Regions from separate parts of the Aeribacillus sp. FSL K6-8394 genome, predicted to be linked through region 3. Evidence: riboswitches for the same ligand, from Rfam matches in the RefSeq annotation. Region 3 holds a riboswitch; each other region holds the start of a gene.

Evidence for each region. Region 3 has a riboswitch for S-adenosylmethionine ahead of NSR00_RS00365 (bifunctional homocysteine S-methyltransferase/methylenetetrahydrofolate reductase). Riboswitches for the same ligand answer to the same signal wherever they lie in the genome.
Region 1: it holds a riboswitch for S-adenosylmethionine, as region 3 does, so the genes downstream of both, metK (methionine adenosyltransferase) here and NSR00_RS00365 (bifunctional homocysteine S-methyltransferase/methylenetetrahydrofolate reductase) in region 3, are expected to answer to the same signal.
Region 2: it holds a riboswitch for S-adenosylmethionine, as region 3 does, so the genes downstream of both, NSR00_RS10180 (2,3-diketo-5-methylthiopentyl-1-phosphate enolase) here and NSR00_RS00365 (bifunctional homocysteine S-methyltransferase/methylenetetrahydrofolate reductase) in region 3, are expected to answer to the same signal.

What each region holds. Positions count from the first base shown of each region.
Region 1 is NZ_JBBPAA010000002.1:866,667-876,855, forward strand. Features, by position in the region: gene pckA (phosphoenolpyruvate carboxykinase (ATP)) at 147-1,736, opposite strand; SAM riboswitch class I at 2,005-2,196, shown strand; gene metK (methionine adenosyltransferase) at 2,402-3,607, shown strand; gene NSR00_RS16665 (phosphatase PAP2 family protein) at 4,299-4,829, opposite strand; gene NSR00_RS16670 (gamma carbonic anhydrase) at 5,002-5,529, opposite strand; gene NSR00_RS16675 (alpha/beta hydrolase) at 5,597-6,376, shown strand; gene NSR00_RS16680 (tetraprenyl-beta-curcumene synthase family protein) at 6,413-7,492, shown strand; gene NSR00_RS16685 (class I SAM-dependent methyltransferase) at 8,155-8,742, opposite strand; gene NSR00_RS16690 (TIGR01212 family radical SAM protein) at 8,739-9,704, opposite strand; gene NSR00_RS16695 (YtzC family protein) at 9,863-10,126, shown strand.
Region 2 is NZ_JBBPAA010000001.1:2,138,712-2,148,900, forward strand. Features, by position in the region: gene NSR00_RS10170 (methylthioribulose 1-phosphate dehydratase) at 1-351, opposite strand, end outside; gene NSR00_RS10175 (2-hydroxy-3-keto-5-methylthiopentenyl-1-phosphate phosphatase) at 348-1,037, opposite strand; gene NSR00_RS10180 (2,3-diketo-5-methylthiopentyl-1-phosphate enolase) at 1,034-2,257, opposite strand; SAM riboswitch class I at 2,336-2,441, opposite strand; gene NSR00_RS10185 (hypothetical protein) at 2,806-3,390, shown strand; gene NSR00_RS10190 (BREX system ATP-binding domain-containing protein) at 3,390-3,644, shown strand; partial or broken gene NSR00_RS10195 (IS3 family transposase) at 3,893-5,047, opposite strand; gene NSR00_RS10200 (DUF4304 domain-containing protein) at 5,113-5,535, opposite strand; partial or broken gene NSR00_RS10205 (IS4 family transposase) at 5,581-6,928, opposite strand; gene NSR00_RS10210 (hypothetical protein) at 8,182-8,370, opposite strand; gene NSR00_RS10215 (ABC transporter ATP-binding protein) at 8,491-9,186, opposite strand; gene NSR00_RS10220 (hypothetical protein) at 9,189-10,189, opposite strand, start outside.
Region 3 is NZ_JBBPAA010000001.1:78,599-88,787, forward strand. Features, by position in the region: gene NSR00_RS00355 (5'-nucleotidase C-terminal domain-containing protein) at 1-3,386, shown strand, start outside; gene metH (methionine synthase) at 3,518-6,940, opposite strand; gene NSR00_RS00365 (bifunctional homocysteine S-methyltransferase/methylenetetrahydrofolate reductase) at 6,933-8,792, opposite strand; SAM riboswitch class I at 8,898-9,022, opposite strand; gene NSR00_RS00370 (YajQ family cyclic di-GMP-binding protein) at 9,124-9,615, opposite strand; gene NSR00_RS00375 (HPr family phosphocarrier protein) at 9,760-10,038, opposite strand.

The DNA of each region.
Region 1 (10,189 bases), on a different contig from region 3:
TAAAAAATCGCGTAACCCCTTTTTCATAAAAGTTCGTTGAAAAAGGGGTTTTCGTCTAAAAATCTGTATATAACGGTTTGTTTGCCAACCCAATATAAAAAAAGGCTATCGGACAAAAAGCCGATAGCCGAAAGTAAGTAATTTTTTTATATGATTGGACCGCCAAGTTCTTCAATTTCCTTCGGAACGTTCGAGAATTTTTTGAAGTTCTCTTTGAATGCTTTTGCTAATTCATACGCTTTTTGTTCATAAGCGTTTTTATCACTCCATGTTTTAATAGGCTGTAAAACTTCATCAGGCACTCCTGGAACATGAGCAGGAATCGCCAGCCCGAAAATAGGGTCTTTTACAGTTTCCACCTCATCGAGTTCGCCTTCCAATGCTGCCTGAACCATGGCTCTTGTATAAGCAAGTTTAATTCGTTTTCCTACTCCGTATTCTCCGCCGGTCCACCCTGTATTGACTAAAAATACTTTCACATCGTGTTCTTCGATTTTTCTTCCGAGCATTTCAGAGTATCTTGTAGCTGGAAGCGGAAGAAATGGTGCGCCAAAGCATGTGGAGAACGTTGTTTTAGGGGAAGTAATACCCCTTTCCGTTCCAGCAAGCTTGCTCGTATAACCGCTTAAGAAATGATACATAGCCTGTTCTTTCGTTAATTTGCTTATTGGCGGCAGAACACCGAACGCATCAGCTGTTAAAAAAATAATAGTGTTAGGGTGACCCGCAATGCTCGGTTTAGCAATATTGTCAATCGCTTCAATTGGATAAGCCGCACGGGTGTTTTCTGTTAATAAGGAGTTGTCATAATCAGGAATTCGTGTCGATTCATCAACCACAACGTTTTCCAAAACGGAACCGAATCGAATCGCGTTATAAATTTGAGGTTCTTTTTCTTCAGACAAGCCGATGCATTTTGCATAACAGCCGCCCTCAATATTAAAAATACCAGATGAAGACCAGCCGTGTTCATCATCACCAATTAATCGGCGTTTTGGATCGGCGGAAAGTGTTGTTTTGCCTGTTCCCGATAAACCGAAAAAGAGCGCGACATCGCCTTCTTGACCGACATTGGCGGAGCAGTGCATTGAAAATATATCTCTTTCTGGAAGCAGGAAGTTCATGACGGAAAAGATAGACTTTTTCATCTCGCCTGCATATTCAGTTCCGCCGATCAGGATTATTCTCTTTTCAAAAGAAATAATGATAAATGCTTCTGAGTTCGTTCCATCCACAGCTGGATCTGCTTTAAAGGAAGGAGCGGAAACAATTGTAAACGGATTTTTATGCTCCTTTAAATCGTCTTGGCTTTTCGGACGGATAAACAGTTGGCGAGCAAATAAATTTTGCCACGCCAATTCATTGACCACTTGAATTGGAAGACGATATTTTTTGTCAGCTCCGGCAAATCCGTTAAAAACATAAATTTCATCTCTATTTTTTAAATATTGTATGACTTTTAAGTACAGTTTTTCAAAAACTTCTGATGAAATTGGCTTGTTGACGGGTCCCCAATCAATTAAATGCTTGACAGAATCTTCTTCAACGATGAATTTATCTTCTGGTGACCGGCCGGTATATTTGCCTGTTGTAACCGAAACTGCACCTGTATTTGTTAAAAAACCTTCTTTCCTAGCTAAAACTTTTTCTACAAGTCGTGCGACTGGTAAATTATGATATGCATTTGGTCCGCTGATCAACGAAGCTAATTCATTTGATACATCTACAATATTCATATACATACCATCCTTTTTTTGCATATTTGAAATGGTTTTATAGAAATAGTATAACACATTCGTGGAAATAGTCCATCCTATTTATCGATTTCTGAAAATAATGTTTTTACTATATATTTTGCCTTCATTTTTGGGCATCATACGAATCATGATTGATCAGCTGATCCTGAAATAATGGATATCAGATGATTTGGAAAATTACAGAGAAGCTTTATTTATTGTTGACAAGTACTTTTTTGCTCCTGTATGATATACATTTGAACGGATACTCTTATCCCGAGTTGGCGGAGGGACAGGCCCTATGAAGCCCAGCAACCGGCTCGTTGAAAGAAGACAGTAGAATATGGCTTTCAAAATCCCGGTATTCTATGGACATACAACATGATGCGAAAGAATTCCATATTCATAGACGAGCAATGGTGCTAACCTGATGCAAGGTTATATCCTTGAACGATAAGAGTGAAAGGCAATGATGTTTATAACAACCTTTCCTCTGGCAGGGAAGGTTTTTTCTATGTATAAGAGAAATCTCGTTTAGCCAAGTTTTTCTTATCGTACGAAATTTTGATATGTTTACAATAGTGGTGAGGGAATGAGTTCCGTGTCAATGACAAGGAGTGTAGCACTCCATAAACATCATTTTAAGTTTGAGGAGGAAGCAGTAAATGACAAAAAAGCGCCGTCTGTTTACATCTGAATCCGTAACGGAAGGGCATCCGGACAAAATTTGCGACCAAATTTCAGATGCGATTTTAGATGCCATTTTAGAAAAAGATCCGAACGCACGTGTAGCTTGCGAAACATCTGTCACCACCGGACTTGTATTAGTCAGTGGAGAAATTACGACAAGCACGTATGTGGATATACCAAAAATTGTGCGAGAAACGGTCAAAGAGATCGGCTATACGAGAGCTAAATACGGTTTTGATGCTGAAACTTGTGCTGTTTTAACATCAATTGATGAGCAATCACCCGATATCGCTGCAGGGGTGGATAAAGCTTTAGAAGCGCGAGAAGGACAAATGACTGATGAAGAAATTGAAGCGATTGGCGCTGGAGATCAAGGGTTAATGTTCGGTTTTGCATGCAATGAAACGAAGGAATTAATGCCTCTCCCGATTTCCATTGCCCATAAGCTTTCACGCCGGCTTACAGAAGTTAGAAAAAGCGAAGAAATTCCTTATTTGCGTCCGGACGGAAAAACGCAAGTTACGGTAGAATATGATGAAAATGAACAGCCGGTTAGAATTGACACAATTGTCATATCGACTCAACACCATCCGGAGGCAACTTTAAAACAAATTAAGCAGGATATTAAAGAAAAAGTAATTGATCCGGTTGTGCCAAAAGAACTGATCGATGAAGAAACAAAATATTTCATCAACCCTACCGGACGTTTCGTTATTGGCGGACCACAAGGAGATGCAGGATTAACGGGACGAAAAATCATTGTCGATACTTACGGAGGCTATGCTCGCCATGGCGGAGGAGCTTTCTCAGGAAAAGATCCGACGAAGGTAGACCGATCTGCAGCTTATGCGGCTCGTTATGTAGCGAAAAATATTGTCGCAGCCGGACTTACAGACAAATGTGAGGTTCAGCTGGCCTATGCAATTGGTGTAGCGAAACCTGTCTCTATTTCTGTTGATACGTTCGGTACTGGCAAAGTAAGCGAAGATGTTTTAGTTGAATTAATTCGCAATAACTTTGATTTGCGCCCAGCTGGCATTATAAAAATGCTTGACTTGCGCCGCCCGATTTACAAACAGACAGCTGCTTACGGTCATTTCGGACGCAACGATCTAGATTTGCCATGGGAACGCACAGATAAAGCGGAAGCTTTGCGCGAACAAGCTCATCAATATTTGTAAAATAAAAAAGGTGTCCAATGCGATGCATGCATTAGACACCTTTTTGCTTGTGCGCCCGGCATGGGTGTAATCTATAGGGTGAAAGTCCCGAGCTGCGAAGGCAGAAGTAGCAGTTAGCTTAACGCAAGGGTGTCCGTGGTGACGCGGAATCTGAAGGAAGCGAGCGGCAAACTTTAAGGTCTCTCGGAACACGAACTTCATATGAGGCTAGGTATCACTGGGTGAGTTTGCAAGACAAAACAAAGCCCTTTCTGCCGAAGGTGATACAGAGTAAATGAAGCAGATGGATGGAAGGAAAGATTACACTCTTACCCGGGGAGGTCTGGCTGGCACGCCAAGTAACCTTGGTAACCTATCTAGTGATAGATAGCTGAACAGTCAGAAGTCAGCAGAGGTCATAGTATTAGTTGGTCTAGAACAACTAAGAAGGACCGAACAATTAAGAGAGAATAGCCCTTGGCATTCAGTGAGTCATGATGAACACAGAAAACGTAGTACCTCACTTGAGGGAGGAAGCGGTGAATCCCGTGGGAGATCTCTTGGAGGGTGGAGTGACCACTGGCATAAAGAGAACAGCTATTCACGGAAGTTATAAAGACTTGCGTCAATTATCTTAATGGAACCGCCGTATACGGAACCGTACGTACGGTGGTGTGAGAGGACGGGAGTTAATCGCTCCCTCCTACTCGATTTATGGTCCGAATGCGACAAAACAGATGGTGCCTGCTGAAGCTCCTAGAACTATTCCCGCCAGCACATCTGAAGGGTAGTGTAGGCCAAGAAAAATTCTTGATAGTGCCACACTGAATGCGAGAGGAAGCAAAATCCATGTTAAGGCTGGAAAAAAGAGCAAAAATGGTGTAGCCACTGAAAATACAGCTGTCGTATGTCCAGAAGGAAATGAATGGTCAGTTAACGGATTTTCTAACACTTTTGTTTCAAATAATGTAAGATAAGGCCGTCTGCGTGGATAAATTCTTTTCACAATGAAAACCGGAATATGACTGAAAAAAAGTGCAGCTGAACTTGCCAAGGCAACAGTTTTTACAGGTTCATTAAAAAATAACATCAGCATTAAACATGTTGCAATTGAAAAAACAGCCCCTCCTAAATGAGTAACATACCGAAAATAAACATTCAGTCCTTTTCGTTCAAAATGCGAATTAATCAGTTTGAACAACTTGCACTCAAATTGGTAAAGCTGATTCAGCAGTCTGCCCATGTTAAAGTTCCTCTTTTCAAAAAGCAAAAATTCTTATAAAAAATTTTCTCTCATATTTATGTAAACTTCAACAAATCTAATAAAAATTTTACAAAATTTTAAAAATGCATGAAGCTGCCCGGTAAAGAATGACATTTGAAAGAGAAAGTTTTAAAATGTTTTTATAAGCAATTTATATGTTGTTCATACGAGCAATATTTTTATAATATTGAGCTTTTTCGATATACTCGCGACGGATGCGCTCCATATCTTGAAGATCTTCTTCTGTTAATTCTCTAATCACTTTGGCGGGTCTTCCGAATGCTAAAGTTTTCTCAGGTATCTTTTTGCCTGGCGGGACAAGACTGCCTGCACCGACAAAAGCGCCTTTTCCGATTTCTGCTCCATCCAGAATAATCGAACCCATTCCAATTAGAGCTCCTTTCCGCACAATCGCACTATGGAGCAGAACTTGATGGCCGACGGTTACATCATCTTCAATAATTAACGGTTTATTTGGGCTCTGGTGCAGACAGCATTGGTCTTGAATATTGACCCGATTTCCAATAATAGTTGGGGCGACGTCACCGCGAATAACCGTCTGAAACCAAATGCTTGATTCATCTCCTATTTGAACATCGCCGGTGATTGTGACAAAATCAGCTATATAAGCCGAATCGCTAATTATAGGTTTTTTGTCTTTATATGGATAAATAACCATGGGAACCATCCTTTTCTTTTTTTCATATTATAACAAATTTTCCGTCATGTTCGGAAAGGAGTTAATTATGTGGAAATGGGTAAGTTCTAGTCCTAAAGCTGCGATTGTCATCATTCATGGAGCTTTAGAACATCATGGACGTTACAAATGGCTGATAAAAAAGTGGCAAACAAACGGGTACCATGTTGTCATGGGGGATTTGCCAGGACAAGGAAATTCATCCTCCAGACGGGGACATGTCCAATCGTTTGATGAATATATGGATGAAGTTGACCGTTGGATCAGGGAGGCTCAATCTTTCCAATTGCCGCTTTTTTTGTTGGGGCATAGCATGGGCGGTTTAATAGCCATACGTACGCTTGAGAGAAATAAAATTCCGTTAAACGGGGTCATTTTATCTTCGCCATGTTTAGGAATTTTGCAAAAACCGAGTAAAGCGCTCGATCTTTTGGCAAAAGGATTAAATATTTTCGCGCCTAGGGTACGCTTTGATTCCGGTTTGACAGTTGAGATGGCAACGAGAAATAAGGAAATTCAAGACATAAACAGAAACGACTCCCTTTACGTAAGAAAAGTTTCTGTGCGCTGGTACAGAGAGCTTCTTCATGCCATTGAACTAGCATTTCAGCAGCTTCCGCAGTTTCCAGATGTCCCTCTTTTCGTCATGCAGGGAGGAGAAGACAAAATTGTTGATAAATCAGCAGTTCAAAAATGGTATAGTCAGTTGAATCTCACGGAAAAGAGCTATAAAGAATGGGAAGGACTATATCACGAAATTTTTAATGAACCGGAAAGAGAACTTGTTTTTCAAGATGCGTTGAGATTTACAGAAAGCCATTTAACATAAACACTGGAATTTTACAATGAAGAGGTGAGTTGATCTTTGAGTATACCTGAACACCCTATCAGCCTTATGTCAAGAGTTTATAGGGAAATTCTTCCGACCGTCCATTATTACTTAGATGGGTGGAAAAAAAAGGCTGAGGAAATACCGAATCCTGAATTGAGAAAGCAGGCGCTTGCAAGCATAAATACGAAGGCATTTCATTGCGAAGGAGGAAGCATTTTAGCGCTTTTGTCGCACTCTCATATAGAGGAATGCATAGAGTTTATCGTTGCTTATCAAACGATTAGCGATTACTTGGATAATTTATGCGACAGAAGCACTTCTTTTGATCCGGAAGATTTCCGCATGCTGCACCAATCAATGAAGGATGCGCTGTCGATTCATGCAGAATTAAAAAATTACTACCAATTTCGTGAGGACCAAGATGATGGCGGATATTTAAAAGAGCTTGTCATGACATGCCAAAGAATGCTGAGCCAATTGGAGAACTATCCGGTTATAGCTGGCTATTTGATGGAGCTTTGCGAATATTATTGTGAACTGCAAGTACATAAGCATGTAATAGAAGAGGAAAGAGTGCCAAGGCTAGTACAGTGGTTCGAACAATATAAATCTTCCCTCCCGGATATGCGGTGGTATGAATTTTCTGCCTGCGCTGGATCGACATTGGGCATTTTTTGTTTAGTCGCCTATGCATTTCAGCCCAGCTTTAACGAAGCGATTGCCAAAAAAATTAAAGACGGTTACTTTCCATATGTGCAAGGGCTTCACATTTTATTGGATTACTTTATTGATCAAGAGGAGGATCAATTGGAGGGCGATTTAAATTTTTGCAGTTTTTATGAAAGCACATCAGAAATGATGGAACGATTAGCTCATTTTGTACATGAAGCGGACAAAAATTTAAAAGGTATTCCGAACGAAAATTTTCATAAATTAATTAACCGCGGATTGCTCGGCATTTATTTATCTGATGACAAAGTATTAGTACATAAAGATTTAGGAAAGCTGGCTAAAAAATTAATAAAAAAAGGAGGAACAACCTCCGTTTTCTTTTATGTGAATGCTAGGGCATATCGAACGTTCCGAAAATGGAATTTGATTAAATCTTCTTGAAGGATAAAGCTAGCCGGGATATTATTCCCCGGCTATTTTGCTTGTGCGCCCGGCATGGGTGTAATCTATAGGGTGAAAGTCCCGAGCTGCGAAGGCAGAAGTAGCAGTTAGCTTAACGCAAGGGTGTCCGTGGTGACGCGGAATCTGAAGGAAGCGAGCGGCAAACTTTAAGGTCTCTCGGAACACGAACTTCATATGAGGCTAGGTATCACTGGGTGAGTTTGCAAGACAAAACAAAGCCCTTTCTGCCGAAGGTGATACAGAGTAAATGAAGCAGATGGATGGAAGGAAAGATTACACTCTTACCCGGGGAGGTCTGGCTGGCACGCCAAGTAACCTTGGTAACCTATCTAGTGATAGATAGCTGAACAGTCAGAAGTCAGCAGAGGTCATAGTATTAGTTGGTCTAGAACAACTAAGAAGGACCGAACAATTAAGAGAGAATAGCCCTTGGCATTCAGTGTGTCATGATGAACACAGAAAACGTAGTACCTCACTTGAGGGAGGAAGCGGTGAATCCCGTGGGAGATCTCTTGGAGGGTGGAGTGACCACTGGCATAAAGAGAACAGCTATTCACGGAAGTTATAAAGACTTGCGTCAATTATCTTAATTGAACCGCCGTATACGGAACCGTACGTACGGTGGTGTGAGAGGACGGGAGTTAATCGCTCCCTCCTACTCGATTTTCGATTGCTACAATAAACGGAGGGGAATTTTTTTGGTTTAAAAACCGGTATTCAAGTACATGAGCAGTATGTTGATCGATTTGTTCGGCAAATTTAAGAAGCTCATCTCTCTCACGTTTTCCTTCCGGATGGCCGTGATAAACGACCAGTACGATCATTCCACCGGGTCTTAGTATGGATAAAAGCTGCTTTACTGCTTCAATAGTTGATTCTGGTTTTGTCACAATGTTTTTTTGACCACCGGGCAAATAACCGAGATTAAACATCGCACCGGCGATATGATTGTGATGTTTTTTCGGAATCGTATTGAAAATGTCATCATGGCTGGAATGAAACAAAGTAACACGGTCGATTAAACCGGATTCCTTCAACCGTTTTTTTGTCTCTTCAAGCGCTTGTTTTTGAATATCATATCCAAACACATGACCTTGTTCGCCAACGAGTTGTGCTAAAAAGACGGTATCATGTCCGTTCCCGACTGTTGCATCAATAACGATATCGCCGTTTTGGACAGCGGAAGCCATCAATTTTTTTGCAAATGGAAGAATGCGAATGAGGTTCATTTTGACATCACTCGATCTTTTGTATAATACTTTCCTTGGTAGCTGTTTCGTTTTTCGAGTTCGGCATCAATGGCATTCAGCACTTCCCATTTGTTAACGCTCCACATCGGCCCTATCATTAAATCGATCGGACCGTCGCCTGTAATGCGATGAACGATCATTTCGGGAGGCAGTACCTCTAGCTGATCGCAAACTAATTGTACATATTCATCAAAGGATAAAAAGCGCACCATCCCTTTTTCATATTGCTTAACCATCGGTGTACCTTTTAACAAATGGAGCAGATGAATTTTAATTCCTTGAACATCCAGCTTAGCAACTTCTTTTGCAGTTTCCATCATCATATCGTACGTTTCAAGCGGAAGACCGTTTATGATGTGTGTGCAAACTCGGATTCCGTGCTTTCTGAGCTTGTTAACTCCTTCCACATAACATTCATAATCGTGCGCACGGTTAATTAAATCAGCGGTCCGCTGGTGAACGGTTTGCAATCCTAATTCAACCCAAAGATATGTCCTCTCATTTAATTCCGCCAAATAATCAACAACATCGTCAGGCAAACAGTCAGGCCTTGTAGCAATGGACAAACCGACAACTCCTTCGAGACCTAATACCGTTTCATATTTCTCACGAAGAACTTCCACGGGTGCATGAGTGTTTGTAAATGCCTGAAAGTAAGCAATATACTTTCCGTTTTTCCATTTCTCATGCATTTTGCTTTTAATGTCGTGAAATTGCGTAACAAGATCATCAGCTCTGTTTCCGGCAAAATCGCCCGACCCTGCGGCACTGCAAAACGTACACCCGCCATGTGCTACCGTACCGTCGCGGTTTGGACAGTCAAATCCTCCGTCTAAAGCAACTTTAAACACTTTATCTCCAAATGTATTTCGTAAATGGTAATTCCATGTATGATACCGTTTGTTGTCATTCGTATACGGAAATGGATTGTGGTTCGCCAATTCCTACTCCTCCTGTTTCGATATACTATCAAGACATTTTACCATGATTGCCAAACCAATCTCAAATAAGAATTTACCAGCTTTTTTCATGATGGAGCTTGCAGAAATAGCGAAAAATACAGTTGATGAAGAAATTCTTCATCAAGGAGGGGATTTGTTTGGCTACTAGACAATCCGTGGAAGAGTGCATTCAACATTGCCAGCAAGCATTGGAATATGCAAATGAGCAATATATTGAAGGGCTGAAACAGGAGCATTACAATGATGAAGAATATACAAATGCACAGCAAAAGCTTCAAGATGCACTTGCAGAAGTGGAAAAACTCAGTTTAAGCGCAAATGACCAGCAGCGGGAGCAGCTTCACCGCATGCGCCTTCAACTGCAGCACCTTCAAAATGAGATGATTTTGCTCGATCATTAAAATTCCAGGGCAAAGCCTGATTGTAGGCTTGCCCTTTAATTGCAATTATGATTTTTCATTTAT
Region 2 (10,189 bases), 2.1 Mb from region 3:
TACAATTTTCCCAGCGTCACCATAAAGTTCAGAGATGACATTATTTGCAACCGTATGTACATGCAGGCTGCAGCCGGCTTTGCTTCTTTTATATATTTCGCAATGCAATAGCGTTTCTGCCGAAGGCTTCAGCTGTGTTGCGCCTACAGGATTTCCTTCTCCATCTACAAGCAAAAAATCTTCCTTCGTTTTTTTTCGTTTATCTTTGCCGCTTGCGGTCACAAGAAACTGAAGCGGGGAATCTTGAACTTTTATGGCTAAATTGCCGCTTGTCCCCATAAACCAATCCCGCGCAGCAAGCTCCTCTTTAATCTCCGCAAGCTCATGAACACGAGTTAAAACGACACTCATTTTGCGCCACCTTTTTCTTCTATGAAATTTGTTTTGTTTATTGTCTTCTCTAAAATGTCAATACAGTCGTAAAATGTTTCGAAAGATTGATAAGGAATAGAAAATTCTTGACATTTTTTTGATAAATAATCACGTGCAATAACTGTATCTGCAATCTTCGCGGCTTCTAAATCTGTGACGGAATCCCCGATGATGATGGAATGAGTGTCAGCATTTGCAATTTGCCGAATAATTGTCGGTTTGCAGCACCCACAATTTTGGTTGGGACATTTTTCATCACACGTATAAGGCCAATGAATGGTGATCGTTTCTCCGCTAAAATCCGCTTTATTGCAAAACAGTGCGGTAATAGAATCAAAAGGCTGCAACAGCGGTTTAATAAAAAAATCGATTCCGCCGCTGACAATGTATAAAGGAATGTTCATGTTTTTCGCATAATGAACAAAGTCGCGAAATCCTTCCCTTATTTCTGCAGTTTCTAAAATATAGTGAATGATGTCACCCTTTAAAGAAGATGGAAGAAGTGCAAACATCTTGCCGACTCCTTCCTGAATACTAATCGACTGGGAAAGGACGCCATCCTTCAATTGCTCCCACTCTTTTGGAGCGAAACGCTTCATGATGCTAACGATGTTATCTTTTTTTGTCACCGTTCCATCAAAATCACAAAATATTACTGGCTTCAATTGGACGGTGCCTCCTTCCATCCCCAGAGCCGAATTGCTTCTTGTAATTCTATGTCTTCAGCTGCTTCATTAAGGGGAACACCCCGGGAAACAGCGTCAACTGCCTGACGGAAAGCTTTTCCTCCGCCTTTAGCACCTTGCGGGTGACCGTGAACACCGCCTCCTGCATTAATGACGCAATCTTTTCCAAAATCATGAATTAAAATGGGAACAAGACCCGGGTGAATGCCAGCAGATGGAACAGGAAAAACTGGTTTTAAAACTGATTCCTTCACCAATTCTTCTTTCACTTTTAAAACTTTGTCACGCTCCAATGCAACGCTGCCATATGGTGAAGGGAACAACGAAAAATCTGCTCCAGCAATTCTTATCAATTTTCCAAGCAATAAGGAATGAGAGAGCCCATATTTTTCGGATGAAGTAAACGATCCGCTAAACGCCGGATGAGCCATAATTGGGAGGGCGATTTCATCATCTTCCCTTAATGCTTGCAGCACATCGAGGCCATATGTAAAAACATTAAATAGCAAAATATGGGCACCTAATTCTTTTGCTTTTCTTGCCTTATCTTTCAATTCAAATGTTTTTCCCGTCAAATTGACCGCATACAAAGTTCGGTGCCCTTTTTCTTGATACACGTTATCAAGAACTTTTTTGCCTTCCTTTATTCTTGTTTCAAATGATGTGAGCGAATTTTCAAAAAGTATTTCGTCATCCTTTACTAAGTCGACGCCCCCGAGAGCCTGCTCCCGCAATTGGGCAAGAAGGTAATCCATATCACGTCCAATTACACCTTTAAAGATGCTCATCACTAACGGTCTGTCGTAAACGCCAAGTTTTTCTCGTAACCCCTGAATTCCAAATCGAGGACCTGGAAAATACCGAAAGATCTCATCGTCAAACTGCAAATCTAGTAATTTTATTTCTCCATCTAGTGATAATTTTCCAAAAGTTGTCGTTAAGATGGCAGGAATGTCTTTAGAAAAGTTTTCTCCCGGAAAGCGAATGTGAAGCTGTGCAATCGTTTTGCCGGAGGATGGATCCTCGCCTGTTTCTTTTATCTCAACCACTTGTCCTTTATGCTTTTTTAACTGCTCTTGCACTAAAAGAGGAAGGTCAGTCCACGAACCTACCGTTAATCCAAGAGCAATGCCTTCTGCTTTTTTTTCTAAATCTTCTCGTTTCGCAATGATTTGGTATACTGCTGTTACGTGACCCATTTTTTCAATCCTCTTCATTCAGATTTTTTTATATAAATAAAACCTCTTCAATAAGAAGAGGTTTTTTGTCAAAACAACTTCTTATCTTTCAACATCTCTGTTGGGAGAATTAGCACCGTGCTCATCATATGAGTCGGTTGCCGGGCTTCATTGGGCTCATCCCTCCACCTGCTCTTGATAAGAGTTTTATTATTAACTTTATAATTCTTATTCGTTTACTTGGATTATGCCACTATCCTTCCCCTCTGTCAACACTTTTTTACATCATATTCGATTCAAATTCGCTTACATTTTTCTGATGGCATGCTACAATTATTTAATGGTGCAGTTTACAATTTGAGGTATTTACCGGAACTTGAGGTTGAGCCAAAACAGGAAAGCCTAAAAAAAGAGGACGAAAAAAGAAGGTACAACATCTTTTTAACGTCTTCCGATCGCATCATGCTAGATTACTAGACTTAGAAAAACTGGTTGAATTACGCAATTATAACGTTACTGGTTATCGTGAGACAATTTGTTTCTTGTACCGTTATTGGTTATGTTGCTTTTTGAATGATCCAGAAGAAGCCTTAAAACAAACGCTAACGTTTAATTTACAGTTTAATGAGCCTTTAAGAAGATCCACCAGAAGCGCTGAAAAGGCCTATTATGCACGGAATAACGAAGAAGCAAACCGAATAGCTAGAGAAAAAGGGTATCCTGGCGCTGGATATAATATCAGCAATAAAAAATTAATTGAATGGTTAGATATAACAGAGGACGAACAACGCCATTTAAGCACGATTATAGATGCGAATGAAAAGCGGAGAAGGAAACAAAAACGCCGGGAAATGGGCGTAAAAAGCCGTGAGGAGTATTTAAAAGAACAGCGCAATAAAACGGATAAGAACTTAGAAAAACTTAGACAAGCAATTGAGTTGAATCCTGATTTCTCGAATTACAAATTAGCTAAATTGCTAGGAATAAGTGAATCGTATGTAAGGAAAGGATGTTATATGTTATTTACTGGAACGGATGATTTAATTAAAAACGAGGATCGATCAATTAAAGAACATGATGTTTTATATTCTAGAATTAAACCTTTATCTTCACAAAAAATGGAAGGGTTAGTGGTGTACTTTCAACCCCATTGATGAAATTAAACCGTTTCTCAACTGAACAATTAATAGAAGTTTCATATAAAGTTAGGGAAATCCACGGTATGGTACACAAATGGATACCAGAGACAGTTATTGATGATACATTTATTAAGCAATATGTTGAATCATTTACTGTTGCCTTTGAACAGGAAATCACTGTACTTCCAAGGACATTTTTACGTGAATTTATATTCGTATTAGACGCTGCAAAAGAGGGGAACGATGTCCATTCTCTTTTAAATTATTAGTCCTAGTACTGTAGAAAGAATTAAACTGGATTTAAGTCAGTATTTTGGACACCAATAAGTGAAATTTAATTTTGATCTCATTGACATCGCTTGTCGCTTGACATGGAGCCTCTGCGGGCGTGGTGTTATGCGAAGGGCGAAAGGGGCAATGAATTCTTTCGCATGGCAAATAAGCCTACCACACCCCCACTCCATGTAAAGCGGATGCTTGTAAAATTGTGAAGAGCACTACGCTGCCCTTTGATACTGTCTACTGTTTCTTGTGGCGTCATATAGCCCAGGCAGCTATGAATCCGTTTCCGATTGTACCAGCCTTCTATAAATTCGAATAAGGCTCTTCTGGCAGCTTGAAAGTTCAAATAGTTGATTCTATAGATCTCTTCCTTTTTCAGAATTGCATGGAAAGACTCAATGCAGGCGTTATCGTATGGGCAACCTTTTTTTACTGAAGGAGTGTTTGAACTGCTTCTTTTCCATGTATTCTACAAATTTCTCGCTTGTATACTGGGATCCCAAATCAGAATGCAAGATCAATCCCGGACCTGGACGTTGTGCCTGATAAGCGTTTTCTACTGCCTTTAAAGCCAGTTCAGTCGTCATGTGACGGTCAAAAGCGTAACTAACAATCTTTCTGGAATGTAAATCCATTACGGAAGCCAAGTAGCACCAACCGTCTCTCAAAGTATGAATGTACGTAATATCCGTAACCCATTTCTCGTTGATGGTTGTCGTTGAGAAGTCCTGGTTCAGCAGGTTATCGTGTTCTTCCATCTTGCCCTTATTGGAATGGGGGCGATACTTTTTTCTGATAATGGAATAAATGCCTGCAGCCTTCATCAAATGCTGAACCCGTTTCAGGCTGACTTTGAGCCATTCTTTTTCAAGCATATGGTGGATCTTCGGTTCTCCGTATCTCTGCTTGCTTTCCGTATGGATTTTTCGTATTCTGTCTGTCAGCTCCCGGTTTTCCGTTTTGTTTTTGATTCTGTTTTTTGTTTGGATTGATAGTAGGTACTTCTCGGCACGCCAAGGACCGTACACATGGTTTTAAGGTCATAATGGTGTCTGGCTCTTATCTCGTCAATCATGGATATAACAGTGGTTTGAATCTACTTCTTTGCGAATATGACCATAGCTTTTTTAAAGATTTCGTTTTCCTCTTTCAGCCGATGCAATTCTTTTTGCAGGTTCAGAAATTCTTCCGGGGTAAAAGAGCCCCCGTCATCCACCTTAACCGGTTTTTGTTTTCTGATCCATTTGTAGAATGTCGTTTCAGACAGGCCATATTCGCTCAAGATCTGTTTTACTAGTGTTCCAGTTTGATAAAGCTCAACCACCATTTCCTTAAATTCAGCATGATAACGTTTACGTTTTTCGCTTGTGTTACCTATATCAGGACACATCCCTTCGTTAATATTATATTTCACTAAAGGGTGTCCATGAAACTATACTAGCATCAGTAGTTATATTATTTAAAAAGATTCTTAATCCAATTTCTGTCTGACACATGTAATAAACTCAACACTCTTGATGCGACTAAGTCAAAATCTTCTTCATTCTTTGCATCCTCATAGTTAAACCAAGTTTCATTGGATTCTTTTATATTTTCTGTGAGTCTATATCGGTAATCTATACCTACATCGTGTGCAGTCACTTTACTTGGCGGAATTTCTTCTCCCCAACTCGTTGTTACTCCTTCAATTGGGCAAATAGCTAAAACTACAACAAAAGATCCACCATAACGATTAAACTGAAAAGTTATTAAGTCAATATTATCTTCATTTTTCCTTCTAAAATGTGGAAATGATCCTTTAAAACCATGTTCTCTTAAATAAGGAACAACAATCTTTTTTAATGCATTAGTCATATTTAGACGGTCATTGGAAGCCATATTTAGTATTCCTCCAAAAATTCATTTTGTCTTTTATATCTTAACTCAACTTTCGCACACAGAAATATTTAAGCATTGCTTGATATAATTAGGTATAGTGGCCAACCATTTATTCATTTGATTTTTAAAGATGTCCATGTTCAAAGAAACCTCAGCTTCCGCCAAAGTTTGGAAAAGGTCAATAAGTGATTGAAGGGCAGTAATAAAATCTATGTCTTTTACATCTTCGCAAAGGATGTAAAAAAGGTTGCCAATCGTCTTAGGATCCTCCTCTTTTCGCATTTGCCAAGCAATGAGAATATATCGTGTAAAAACAATGGTTGTATGGCTAATTAACATGTCGTAGGAACGTCCCTGGAATTCTTTCTCTAAATTTAAAAGGGATTTATTGCATTTGAAGAAGACTTCAATGTCCCAACGCATGCCGTAAATACGAATGATCTCTTCATTTTCTAATGTTGTATCTGTGCTGAGAATGGCAAGCCATTCGCTCCGTTTATTACGGTTTCGTACAAATAGAATTTTTACTGGAATTCCATTGTCTAAAGTAGCATAAACGGATCCGAGAATGTCTTTTTTACCCATGTGAGGTTTTGCCAATTTGTAAAGTTGATTCAGTGTGAAACGTTCACCATTGTAAACGTATCGCTGCTTTAATTGCTTCACCATGCCAATGACAAATAACCCTTTGTTCGTAATCTTCTCAATTAAAGGCGCTTGTGTAAACCAGGAATCCATGAGAACATAGTCAGCTACAATCCCTTTTTCAAGCGCGTGATCAAGTAAAGCTGAAGCCACGTCCGGTTTTGATTTCAGAGCTTCCTGGCGACGCTTATAGCCAGATGTTCGTTTATCAATATTGGTATTGATTTCTTGCAGGCGATTTTCCTTTTTCGGTGAACTTAGAAGAGCAAAATCAACGGGAATAAAAGTAAAACTATCGGTCCAGCCAAGGGTAAGCATTTGAAACCCTTTCAAGTACTGATGGGTAGAGTGATCAAAAACCTTAGCCAACAGTTCAACCGACTTACTACGGTTTCTTGAAAAGACAGAATCATCAATCACAAAAGCTGTGACACGATCTTTTGAAGTTAATGGTTGAAGCAGACGGATCATTTCACTGCTTAATGAAAGCATGATAGGTTGGTGTATTTAAAAAGCGATAGACTGTATCCTTTCCGGGCAGATCCTGAGATCGTTTACTCATAAAAGCACGAAACCAGTTCTTATATTGGAAGACTAAAAGAAAAATCAGTTTGAAAACAGTAAGACAAGAATACCCGGAAAGTTTCGTAATATTCGCTTTTCTTAAATGATATCCAATATTTAATTCGGAAAATCCTTGTTTAATTTCTTTTGGTAATTGCGCAAAGTAGTCTTTATTCGTTATCATAGTGGTGACACCTTTCTTTTGGATTTGGTTTCGTCACCAATAGTTTACCAAAAGAATAGGTGTCTTTCTTTATGTTTTAAAAAATGGCAAATGATAATTTTGTACTTCCCAAAACCATTTACATCAAGCATTTAAACAAGATTTTGGACTGCGAAAGCTGAGTAAAATATATAAAAGTCGGTGCAGTGTTTTTATCTTGACTATAAGGAATTGAAACCAAAGTTCCCCAAGCTCCACCTGCAATGCGAGAATTTTCGTTTTTATCTTAACTATAAGGAATTGAAACTTGTCAATGACATAGGATAAACCTTTGAACCCACTGGGTTTTTATCTTAACTATGAAGAAAAATTTTAACCAAAAAAACATACTAAGATTAGTAGCACAGACCATGGCCATGGTCTGTGCTACTATTTGTGCGCCCGGCATGGGTGTAATCTATAGGGTGAAAGTCCCGAGCTGCGAAGGCAGAAGTAGCAGTTAGCTTAACGCAAGGGTGTCCGTGGTGACGCGGAATCTGAAGGAAGCGAGCGGCAAACTTCCGGTCTGAGGAACACGAACTTCATATGAGGCTAGGTATCACTGGGTGAGTTTGCAAGACAAAACAAAGCCCTTTCTGCCGAAGGTGATACAGAGTAAATGAAGCAGATGGATGGAAGGAAAGATTACACTCTTACCCGGGGAGGTCTGGCGGATATGTGAAGTACTCTTCATAACCTACTTAGTGATAAGTAGCTGAACCGTCAGAAGTCAGCAGAGGTCATAGTATTAGTTGGTCTAGAACAACTAAGAAGGACCGAACAATTAAGAGAGAATAGCCCTTGGCATTCAGTGAGTCATGATGAACACAGAAAACGTAGTACCTCACTTGAGGGAGGAAGCGGTGAATCCCGTGGGAGACCTCTTGGAGGGTGGAGTGACCACTGGCATAAAGAGAACAGCTATTCACGGAAGTTATAAAGACTTGCGTCAATTATCTTAATTGAACCGCCGTATACGGAACCGTACGTACGGTGGTGTGAGAGGACGGGAGTTAATCGCTCCCTCCTACTCGATTTTTATAGTAGAAGTGGAGAATAGGTCGTGACAGCCCCAGAACCTTGAGTTCGTAATGAAAAAACTGGCCTACTTCACTGCCCTTATAAGAATCAGTTTCAGTATGTTGGATCCTTGAGATCGTGTATAAGAAAAGGGAATCGATAAGGTGAAGTGAAGACTTCTACATAAAAATCAGGGGGAATGTATATGCAAAGCGTCATTGCTTTTGATGTCGGTATGGGAATAACCCCTCAATATCATAAATAACCATAACTTGCTTATTGTTGTATTCTTTAAATGTAGGAGTAATGTCTCTTTGCTGTTTTGAAGGTTCTTTATCATGTATTTCTGGAAAAAATGACAATTGCATGGTATCATTCATTATAGTAGTCTTTTGATTACTCATAAAAAATCGCCCTCTTTCTAAAATGTTTGTTTGGTCACTTACCTTTTACTAGAAAAGGTGATTTTTTTGTATTTTTAAGCATGAATTAACAGAAAGAGGCTGCCAAAAAGTGAAAATTAGTCACTTTTTGGACAGCCCCTTACTTGTTATGAGTTGACCGTCATTAATTCGTAGAATTCGATCCCCTAGCTTAGCCACCTTATCATCATGGGTCGCAACAAGCACTGCAGCACCTTTTTCTTTGAAAGAAAGAATATGAGACATTACTGTTTGCGCTGTCTCGCTATCAAGGGCTGCTGTCGGCTCATCGGCGAGTATCACATCAGGATTGTTCACCAGAGCACGAGCAATAGCAACTCGCTGTCGTTCACCTCCAGAAAGTTCTGATGGTTTCTTCTTTAATGCCCAATCCAGACCGACTTTCTCTAATGCCTCTAATACTCTATTTTTTCTCTCCTTACGTCCTGGTAAGGGTCTTGCATATTGCAATGGTATCATGACATTACTTTCAACAGTTTCATTCTCAATTATTGCGTAATCCTGATGGATATATCCAAAATACTCATTTCGTAGACGAGCCCTATTACGATCGCGTTCTGATACTTCTCTTCCTTGAATGAGGATATGGCCCCGCGTTGGCTTACTAATTAATCCTAATATATTTAATAATGTAGATTTACCGCTACCTGACGCCCCCATCAAAATAACACATTCACCAGCATTCAGTCGTAAAGAAACTTTTTCAAGAGCCGTTACTTGTGTGCGATCCCTACCATAAACCTTCGAAATGTTTCGAGCTTCAAGGATTGGTTTCATTTTCAGCCTCCTATCTTTTTTGTGCTGCGCATGGACCATAACCATAATATAAAAAATGTCACTAAGATTCCTAACATAACCCATAACGGTACATTTGGTGATGGTGCACCCGCAAGATGTAAGTAACATAAGAGCAGTGTAAGTATCGTAATCGGTGGGATCAGCACCACCGCTGCCAAAAATCCCCCAATGCGAAGACTAATATGAAAAGGCGTTGCTCCATACATAACCCTGATTTTAAAAGCCCGATGCTCTTGACGAATCGTCAAACGTGCAGAGGACACGAAAGCAATAAAAACTAGTAACAGAAAACTTAACATACCTACAATATATATAGCGGAACGTCCCATTATTTCACGAAATCGTTGAGGTTGATCCACAGCTATGTCATGGGGAATAAGAAACAAGTCACTATTTGCACTCATCTTAACAAACGTACCTACCGCTTTAGCTTCCGGATCAAGCAAGACCGTTCGAGCTATAGCTTCTTCTTGCTCAATAGGACTGAGTAGTGGAAGAAGGTTAGATGGTGCTCTAATCACGATGCGATTGTCTAAGGGTAAACCTGCCGCCGAAGGATCAAAAAAGGTAGCTCCTGCAGGAAGTGTGCCGACTACTGGTATGTTTTCTCCTGCTATATTTACAGAGTCCATATTTTCACCAGCAAGTTTTGACCCTTGCATAGCACATGGTACGGATTCGCACAGCTGAAGCTCAGGAAATAAATCTGAAATAACATCACCGAACAGTATTAGTGTAAGATGTCCATCTGCAAATTCAGGATCATCAAGTCCCATGTTATTAATGATTGCAGTATAGCCCTTTTGATCGTTGATTTGGTCTATCACAAATTGTATAGTATCCGTCCCTACTTGACTCGGTTCACCATCGGATGGATAGTAAGGGGTAAAAGTGACAGCGTGCTGTTCCCGTAATTGCTGGCCTCCTTTTAATACAGCAACCTGGGATACAACATCCTCTAAGGCCAGTGCAAAAACAACGC
Region 3 (10,189 bases):
CCGCAAAAGTTGGCGATTCATTTTCCGGCAAAATTACTGGTGTTTTAAGCTATGATTACGGCACATATAAAATTTACCGTGATATAAATGAACCGCTTCCGCCATTAATAGATGGCCGTTCACAACAAGAAACAACGACAATTGAAAAAGCAGAAGATAAATTAACGGTTGCAACCTATAATGTTGAAAATTTTTCTGCGCTGACAGATGAAAAGAAAGTTCATAGAATTGCAGATTCGATTGTTCATCATTTAAAAACTCCAGACATTATCGGGTTAGTTGAAGTGCAGGACAATGATGGTCCGATTGACAGCGGTGTGACCAACGCTGATGAAACGTATAAGCGTCTAATTAGCAAAATTCAAGAACTCGGCGGTCCAACTTATGAGTTTACAGATATCGCTCCGGAAAATAATCAAGATGGTGGACAACCTGGAGGAAATATTCGTGTCGGATTTTTATTCAATCCAGAGCGGGTAAAATTAACGGAAGGGAAAAAGGGAACAGCTAGAGAAGCTGTCGCTTATGAAAATGGACAGTTAACTTTAAATCCTGGACGTATTGCACCAGATCAATTTGTCGATACTCGCAAACCGCTTGCAGCACAATTTGAGTTTCAAGGTGAGGACGTCATTGTTATTGCAGCACATTTTAATTCCAAAAGCGGTGATTCACCATTATTTGGAAAAACTCAGCCGCCCGTGTTAAAAAGTGAAACGGAACGAATTCGTTTCATGACGGAAGTAAACGGGTTTGTCAAAGAAATTTTGGCGAAAAATCAACAAGCAAATGTTATCGTTCTCGGTGATATGAATGACTTTGAATTTTCCAAACCGCTGGAAGCATTAAAAGGTTCAGAGCTTACAAACTTAATGGACAAACTTCCTGAAGAAGAACGATGGACGTACAACTATCGCGGAAACTCCCAAGCACTTGACCATATTTTAGTTTCAAACCGTTTAGCAAAATCGGCAGAAATTGATATCGTTCATATAAATTCACCGTTTATGGAAGAAGATGGGCGTGCAAGCGACCATGATCCGATCGTGGCACAAATTGATTTAACGCCATTGAAAACGATTAACATATTACACACAAACGACTCTCATGCCCGTGTTTTTGAAGGGGCATTTGATGGCATGGGATTTGCAAAACTTTCAACGTTAGTTAAACAATTTGAGAGAGAAAATGAGCATACAATTTTGTTGGATGCCGGCGATACTTTCCACGGAACAACATTTGCCACTTTGGAAAAAGGAAGCAGTATCGTAAAAATAATGAATGCCATTGGCTATGATAACATGGCTGCCGGAAACCACGATTTTAATTACGGATATAACCGATTGTTAGAACTTGCAAAAATGGCTGATTTCCCCATTTTAAGCGCTAACGTCATTTATGAAGACACGGGTGAATTAGTGCTCGATCCTTATACAATTCGAGAAATTGACGGAGTGAAATTCGGGATTTTTGGCCTTTCAACACCTGAAACACATTACAAAACACATCCGAAAAATATAAAAGGACTGAAATTCACTGACCCTGTTGCGGCAGCGAATAAAATGGTGAAAGAACTAAAACAGCAAGACGCAGATGTCATTATTGCCTTGACGCACTTAGGAACAGATGAATCAAGTACAGACACAAGCTTAAAAGTTGCACAGGGCGCACCCGGCATTGATTTAATTGTCGATGGACATAGCCATACAGTTGATGACATTGAAAATAGCGGCACATTGATTGTGAGCGCTGGTGAATATTTAAAAAATCTTGGAGTAGTGGAACTGACCTTTGATGAAAACAATCAGTTAATCAAAAGAGAGGCATCCCGTATAACAAAAGAAGAAGCTGCCAATATTCAACCAGACCCGGCGATTGAAAAAGTCATCAGCGAAATTGAGAATTCACAGGAAGCTATTTTAGCGGAAGAAATAGGTTATACAAATGTAAAATTAGATGGTGAACGCGAACAAGTCCGTGCAGGCGAAACGAATCTTGGGAACTTAATTACAGATGCCATGTTGGAAATCACTGGCGCAGATGCAGCATTAATGAATGGCGGCGGCATCCGTGCCTCCATTGAAAAGGGCGTTATTACAAAAGGTGATGTCATTACAGTGCTGCCATTTGGAAACTACATTCAGACAATAGAAATTACTGGGGATGACTTGAAAAAAGCATTGGAAAACGGTGTGAAATCATTCCCTGCTGTTAGCGGAGCATTTCCGCATGTAGCGGGCATAACATTCGCCATTGATGCTAGTAAACCTGCGGGAGAACGCATCCACTCCGTAAAAATAAACGGCAAGCCAATCGACATGAAGAAAACTTATACGTTAGCGACGAATGACTTCCTTGCTGCCGGAGGCGACGAATACACCGTTCTTTCCAACTATCCAGTTACAGGAGAGTACCAAGCGCTTGATGAAGCAGTTATCGAATATATTAGAAAACGAGGAACCATTGAGCCAAAGGTAGAAAACCGCATCATCGCTGCACCATCACCAATTGACGACGATCGATATGACAATGCCGGCGACAATGGCGGCCAAGATGACAATGGCAATAATGAAGACGGTCGCAATGGCTACAATGACGGCAATGACAAGGATAACCATAACGATGGTGGACAAGAGGACAACAATGGCAGCAAGAATGGAAATGATGGCTCCGATGAAAATCAAAAAAGTAATTTCATAAAAGTCCATTTGAATGATGGAAAAGCTACAGTCGATGACAATGAATTTGTAAAAGCTAATCCAAAAAAACCTATCCGGATCGATTTAGGAAAAGAAAAATCAGTAGTCGTCCAATTAACGGCAAAACAAGTGGCAATGTTAAAGAAAAATGGCCAAAAACTTTTTATTTTGAATGAGGATGTTGAAATGCAAATCCCATCAGCCATTCTCCCAAACGGTGGAGCATTCATTGAATTGAATCGCCTGAAAGATATTGAAAATGCAGTCAGTGCTGTATATGATTTTACAATCTTTGATCAATACGAAAATATCATTCATCAATTTGATCACCCGGTAACACTTCTTTTCAAAGTAGACGCGAATAAAGTGAAAAACGTTGACAACTTAAATGTCTACTACTTTAATGAAAATAAACATCAATGGGAATTTGTCCAAAAAGGGAAATATAAAGATGGCAAAGTATCAGCTGAAACAGACCATTTTAGCAAATTCACTGTTTTCGAGACAGATCCAAGTTTTGGAACAAATCAGGACAACACCGTCAATCAAACAAGTGCAGAAGGCTCATCTCAAATCAATAAATTACCAAACACAGCTACTTCTTCATTTAATCTCATTGCATTAGGGGCAATCCTTCTAATTTTAGGAGGAGTACTTGTCTCCATTCAAAAAAGGATGACTAATTAAGAAAGGCGAACGGAGCTGACTCCAAAACATAGGGTCAGCTCTTTTTATAACTTAGCTTCTATTCTATTTTAAATTCAGTTAAGTTCCTAAAAAAGTCTATAAAAAATCCCACCTCAAAGAGGTGAGATCAATTACAGAACATTGAAATACCGTGCTTCAGGATGTGAGACGACGAAGGCAGAGACGGATGCTTCCGGCTCCATCATAAAGCCTTCCGTCAGCTGGATGCCGATTTTTTCAGGCTTTAACAGCTTAAACAGCTTCGCTTGATCTTCTAAGTCTGGACAAGCCGGATAGCCAAACGAATAGCGCTGACCTTGGTATTTTGCCGCAAACCGTTCCTGCATGGTGAAGTCAAGCGGATCCGGGAAGCCCCATCGGTCGCGGATCAGCTGGTGCGTCCGCTCTGCAAGACCTTCTGCCAGCTCCAGCGCCAATGCTTGAATCGCATGGCTCCGGAAAAATTCACCGCTTTCTTTAAACTGCATGGCGATGCTGCGAATGTCTTTTCCAGCAGTTACGGCAAACAGGGCGATATAATCATGCGGTGTTTCATCTGACCGTTCGCTTACATAGTCGGCAATGCATAAAAACGGCGGCTTTTCCTGCCGAGGGAATGTAAACGTCTCAATGATTTTATCTTTTGCAGCCGGATCTAAAATGTGAATGGAGTTTCCTTCGCGATAGGCCGGGAAAAATTGATAAATAGCAGATGGACGGAACCAGCCATTTTCTTTCCCTAAACGCAGCAATTCATCTATTTCATTTTTTAGTTCTACCGCTTTTTCCTGTTTTTCCAGAAGCATCTGTTTGACATTGCCTTTTAATCCGAGATGGTGTCCTAAAAGCATTTGCATGTTCACATACGGGACGACTTGGGCAATATCAATGTTTTGAATAATGTGTGGATTGCAGTCAGCTGGATGATATACGGTCGGTTTGGACACAGATGATTTTTTTTCAATGATCAAAACAGGTTTGCCGCTTTTCTGTCTATTCTGTTTTTCCTCAACTGCGACCGCTCTTTTCTCAAGGAAAGCATCCGGGTTTTCTCTCAGCTTATTGGCAAGCGACAGCCCGTCCATTGCATCTTTCGCATATAACACAGGACCGTCATATTCCGGTGATATTTTTTGATCGGTAAATTTGCGTGATAATGCAGCACCGCCGACTAAAATCGGAATCGAAATGTTGGCTGTTTTTAAGTCTTGTGCTGTTAACACCATTTGCTGGGCTGATTTGACGAGCAGTCCGGAAAGGCCGATAATATCAGGCTTTTCATTATTGACCGCTTCAATCAGCTGCTGCGGCGCAACTTTAATGCCTAAATCAACGACGCGGTAGCCGTTGTTGGAAAGAATAATGTCAACTAAATTTTTGCCGATGTCATGGACGTCGCCCTTGACTGTAGCTAAAATGACTTTTCCTTTGCCGCTGTCATCTTTTTTTTCCATATACGGTTCTAAAAAGGCGACAGATGCTTTCATCACTTCCGCACTTTGAAGCACTTCAGCAACAATCAGCTGGTTGTCGTTAAACAGTTCGCCGACAATTTCCATTCCTTTCATTAACGGCCCGTTGATGATATCGAGAGGATCATCATATTTTTCTAGTGCCAGCTGCAAGTCTTCGATTAATCCTTGCTTTGTTCCTTCCACAACGTATTGTGCGAGCCGTTCCTCCAAGGTTAATTCCGTTTTCGGCTTTTTTTCCTCTTTCTTTTTGTCGCGGTAAAAGTTCGTAAATTGTGCGAGCGTCTGATCATTTGTTTCAAATAATAAGTTTTCTGCCAACTTCCGCTCTTCCTCAGGGATCGAAGCGTACCGCTCTAATTTTTCCGTATTGACGATCGCATAATCGAGCCCTGCCTGTGTGCAATGGTATAAAAAAACGGCGTTTAATATTTCTCTGCCGACCGGCGGAAGCCCGAAAGAAACATTGCTGATCCCGAGAATAGTTAAACAGCCGGGAAGATGTTCTTTAATTAAACGGATCCCTTCGATCGTTTCTTGGGCAGATCCGATATATTGCTCATCACCTGTGCCGACAGGGAAGACGAGCGGGTCAAAAATAATGTCGCTTGGACTTATACCGTGTTGATTGACTAAAATGTCATAAGACCGCTTGGCAATCTCCAGCTTTCGCTCCGCAGTCAGAGCCATTCCGTCTTCATCGATTGTTCCGACGACAACAGCTGCACCGAATTGTTTCACAAGCGGGAGAACTTCTTCAAACCGTTCTAAGCCGTCCTCTAAATTGATCGAGTTGATGATCGCTTTCCCTTGTGAGTATTCGAGCGCTTTTCTGATGACATTGGCGTCGGTTGAGTCAATGACAAGCGGCGCTTTTACTTTTTTTACAACCTCGCGGATGAAGTTTTCCATATCTTCAAGCTCGTTTCGGTCCGGATCTGCGAGACAGACATCGATGACGTGGGCGCCGTTTTTCACTTGAGCGCGGGCGATTTCCGCTGCTTCTTCAAATTTTCCTTCAGCAATGAGACGCTTGAATTTACGCGAACCGATGACGTTTGTGCGTTCACCGACAAACAGCGGGCGCATTGATTCATCATAGCGAAGGGGCTCGATGCCTGATACCGTATGTTGATTTTGCTTTTTGACGATTTTTCGCGGTTTTAAGCCTTCCATTGCCTCCCTTATTGCGCGAATATGTTCGGGAGTTGTTCCGCAGCAGCCGCCGACCATATTAAGCCAGCCTCTTTCTGCAAACCCTCTGATTTTTTTTGCTAAAGATTCCGGTGATTCATGGTAGCGACCTTCTTCATCAGGCAGTCCGGCATTCGGATAACAGCTGACAGCGGTATTGGCGATTTCAGACAAAGTGCGGATGTGATCGGTCATGAATTCAGGACCTGTCGCACAGTTTAAGCCGACGGCAATTGGATTCATATGTTCAGCTGAAATGTAAAACGCTTCAATATCTTGACCGGCGAGAGTTGTTCCCATCGGTTCTATCGTTCCGGACAGAATGATCGGCACTTCTTTCTTGAGCTTTTGAAAAGCTCGTTGAATTCCTAAGTAACCTGCTTTTACATTGAGCATATCTTGGCTTGTCTCAAGGAGAAGTACATCAACGCCCCCCACTAACAGTCCTTCCGCTTGAACTTGATAAGCTTCTGCCAATTGTTGGAATGTGACGCCGCCTGTAACGGAGAGCGTTTTAGTCGTTGGCCCCATTGATCCTGCCACAAAACGAGGCCAATCCGATGTTGAATATTTTTCTGCAGCGCGCTTTGCAATCTCAGCTGCTTTTTTATTTATTTCAAAAGCAAGGTGCCCCAAGTTATATTCCTCGAGGACGATGCTTGTACCGCCAAACGTATTTGTTTCGATAATATCAGCGCCTGCTTCAAGGTACGCTTCATGAATACGGACAATCGTTTCAGGGGAAGTGATGTTTAAATATTCGTTGCATCCTTCATATTCTTCACCGCCAAAATCTTTCGCAGATAATTCTGCAGCTTGAATCATTGTTCCCATGGCTCCGTCTAGTATTAAAATTTTTTTCTCCAGCTGTTCCTTTATGTTATACATGGGAAATCTTCCTTTCTCGTTTTGCCTTTTCTTTTTCATGAATGTATTCCGTCAGCTCGACTGTCATCTCATAATGCAAAAACGGAGTGATTAAGTAAATGCCGTTAAACAGGTCAAATGCTGCGTCAATAAGCGATTTTGCAATGGCAAGTCCTTCTCGTTTTCCCTTTTCTTTATCATTGCCTGCTTTTTGCATCTGTTCGCGAATCGAATCAGACAATTTAATGCCTGGCACTTCGTTATGAATAAATTCAGCATTGCGGCTGCTTATTAACGGCATAATCCCGAGATATATCGGAACATTCAGATGTTTTGTTGCTTCATATACTTCTTCGATCAGCTTCTCCGAGTAGAGCGGCTGCGTAATAAAATAATCGGCTCCACAGCTGATTTTTTTCTCAAGTCTCTGAACTGCGCGATCAAGATGTCTTACGTTCGGATTGAAGGCGGCGGCTACAGTAAAGTTTGTTTTTTGACCAAGTGATTTTCCGGAGTATGACAAACCTTCATTAAATTGCTTAATTAAGCTGATTAAATCAAACGATGATAAATCATAGACAGAGGTTGCACCCGGAAAATCACCGATTTTGGACGGGTCGCCGGTGACCGCTAAAATATCGTGCAGGCCAAGCGTATGCAGCCCCATTAAATGGGATTGAATGCCGATTAAATTTCTGTCACGACATGTTAAATGAACGAGCGGGCGAAGCTGGAAACGGCTTTTCACAATATTTGCGCAAGCAACATTGCTGATTCTTGGTGTAGCAAGGGAATTATCCGCAAGCGTAATTGCATCAATCCTCGCTTTTTTCAACGCTTTTGCTCCTGTTAAAAATTTTTCCAAGCCGAGCGTTTTCGGCGGGTCCAATTCTACAATCACTGAGCGTCTGTTTTTTGCAATATCTGGGAGAGGAGTTTCTTGACTTTCTTTCATAGGTAAAACATGAATTGGAACATTTCGTTCTTTTACTTCTTTCTCTGTGACAGGAGGGAGGTTTGATACAGCTTCAGCCATTGCCCGAATATGTTTCGGCGCGGTTCCGCAGCATCCGCCGAGAAGCCGGACACCTTGTTTTCGGAATTGAAGAGCCGCTTCATAAAAATAGTGTTCATCTGATTCATAAACTAATCTTCCGTTTTCATACCTTGGCAGGCTGCCGTTTGGAAAAGCGGATAAAAAGGCATGTTCAAACAGCGGCACTTCTTCCAGAGATTGCAGCATATGATAAGGGCCTAAACGGCAATTGAGGCCGACAATATCTGCACCAAGTTCTTCAAGCATTTTCAAACCGTCTGCCAATCTTGTTCCATTTTGAAAGACGCCTTGTTCGTGCAAAGAAACATTTGTGATAATGGGCAAATCCGTTTCTTTTCTAGCTATTTGCAAAACGGTTTTCAGTTCTTCCAAGTCGTAATAGGTTTCTAAAATAATGCCATCTACGTTTTCGGATAAAAGGACATGAAGCTGCTCACGAAAATTTTCGGCAATGTCAGATAGCGTGAAGGCGCTTTTTTGAAACGAACGGATGCCGCCGATTGTTCCGATGACATACCCTTTGTTTTCCGCTTTTTGTAACGCCCTCTTTGCAAGTTCAACCCCTTTTTGGTTGATGATCTTTATATCATCTTCCAGCCCATATCTGGCAAGCTTTATGCGATTGGCGCCGTATGTATTTGTTTGAATAACAGTTGCGCCTGCGTCTAAATAGGCTGAATGAATCCGTTCTATTTCTTCCGGTTTTGAAACGTTTAGCTCATCAAAGCATTTGTCTATTCCGAATGAGTATAGTAGAGTCCCCATTGCTCCGTCGGCAATTAATATATGATTCTGTAAATCTTGTAAAAGCCCCATAAAAAGTCCTCCAATCAAATGAAATAGGCGCCTGCAAGGAGGCGAACACCTATATAAAAAAGAAAAGCCTTCTAAGAAGAAGACTTTTTGAGCAATTTCCCCTTCTTCTTATCTTTCGAGCGCACTTTGCGCATCGCTGGATTTAGCACCTTGGTACCCAATGTTTTCTACTGGGTAATCCGGTTGCTGAAGGTTCATCGGGCCAGTCCCTCCGCTTCTCTTGATAAGAACGCTTTACCGTATGAAATTTTAAAACAACGGATTAATCCTAATTTAACGAATTTTATCGAAATAATCAATATAAAATTTCAATTTTGTGAACAGGGCAAAGCTAGCGAAAATTAATAAATTGTACGTCGATTGGCAAGTCGGCGCTTTTCACAGCTGCAATCACTTTTTGCAAATCGTCCTTGCTTTTGCCGCTTACCCGGACTTGGTCGTCTTGAATTTGGCTTTTTACTTTTAGCCCGGTATTTTTGATCAGCGCATTGATCTTTTTCCCGTTTTCTTTGTCAATTCCGTTGACAAGTTTGGCTCTTTGTCTGACAGTGCCTCCTGAAGCCTTTTCGATTTTCCCGTACTGAATATTCTTGGTTGCGACACCGCGTTTAATCATTTTGCTTACTAATACATCTTTTAGTTGATTCAGCTTATATTCATCGTCAGAGATTAGCACAAGCTCATCTTTTTCTAGGGATATATCGCTTTTAGATCCTTTGAAATCATATCTGTTTACAATTTCTTTTTTCGCCATTTGAATGGAATTGTTCACTTCGGCAATATCCACTTTTGAGACGATGTCAAATGAATTCTCCTTAGCCAACTTTTTACCTCCAATAACGTTATTTACATTCATTATAGTGAATGTCGTTCAGTTGAACAACTCTTTTAGGGGTTCCTCGCAAATTAAATGAAAAAACCGTTACGTAAAGCAACGGCAAGGAAATTAATATCTGCTTAAATGCAATTAAGCTAAAGATGTCGCTTTAGAACATTTAGGGGAAAGAAAGTCTTGTAAGTTTTTTACTGCTTCGAGCGAATCTTCTCCTTCAGCGCTGATGACTACATGACCTTCTAAAAAGGCGGAAAAACCGAGCATGCTTAAAACGCTTTTCGCATTTAATTGGAGCTTTTTTGTTTGGAATAAAATGTAGCTGTTAAATTTAATCGCTTCATGGACAAGGGAAATGACATATTCCGGCTCCATCTCTTTTGTAAGATACACGGAAATTTCATGTTTCTTCATTGTGCCACCTCTTGTATACTTATTTTACAATATCTTACATTAATAAAGGATAGATTCCCACATGTTTGTCATTTCCTCTTACATATAAAAAATGACCTCCGCTTTCGAATATGGAAACGTTCTGGATTTCTCTGTTTTTTAATGAAATGAA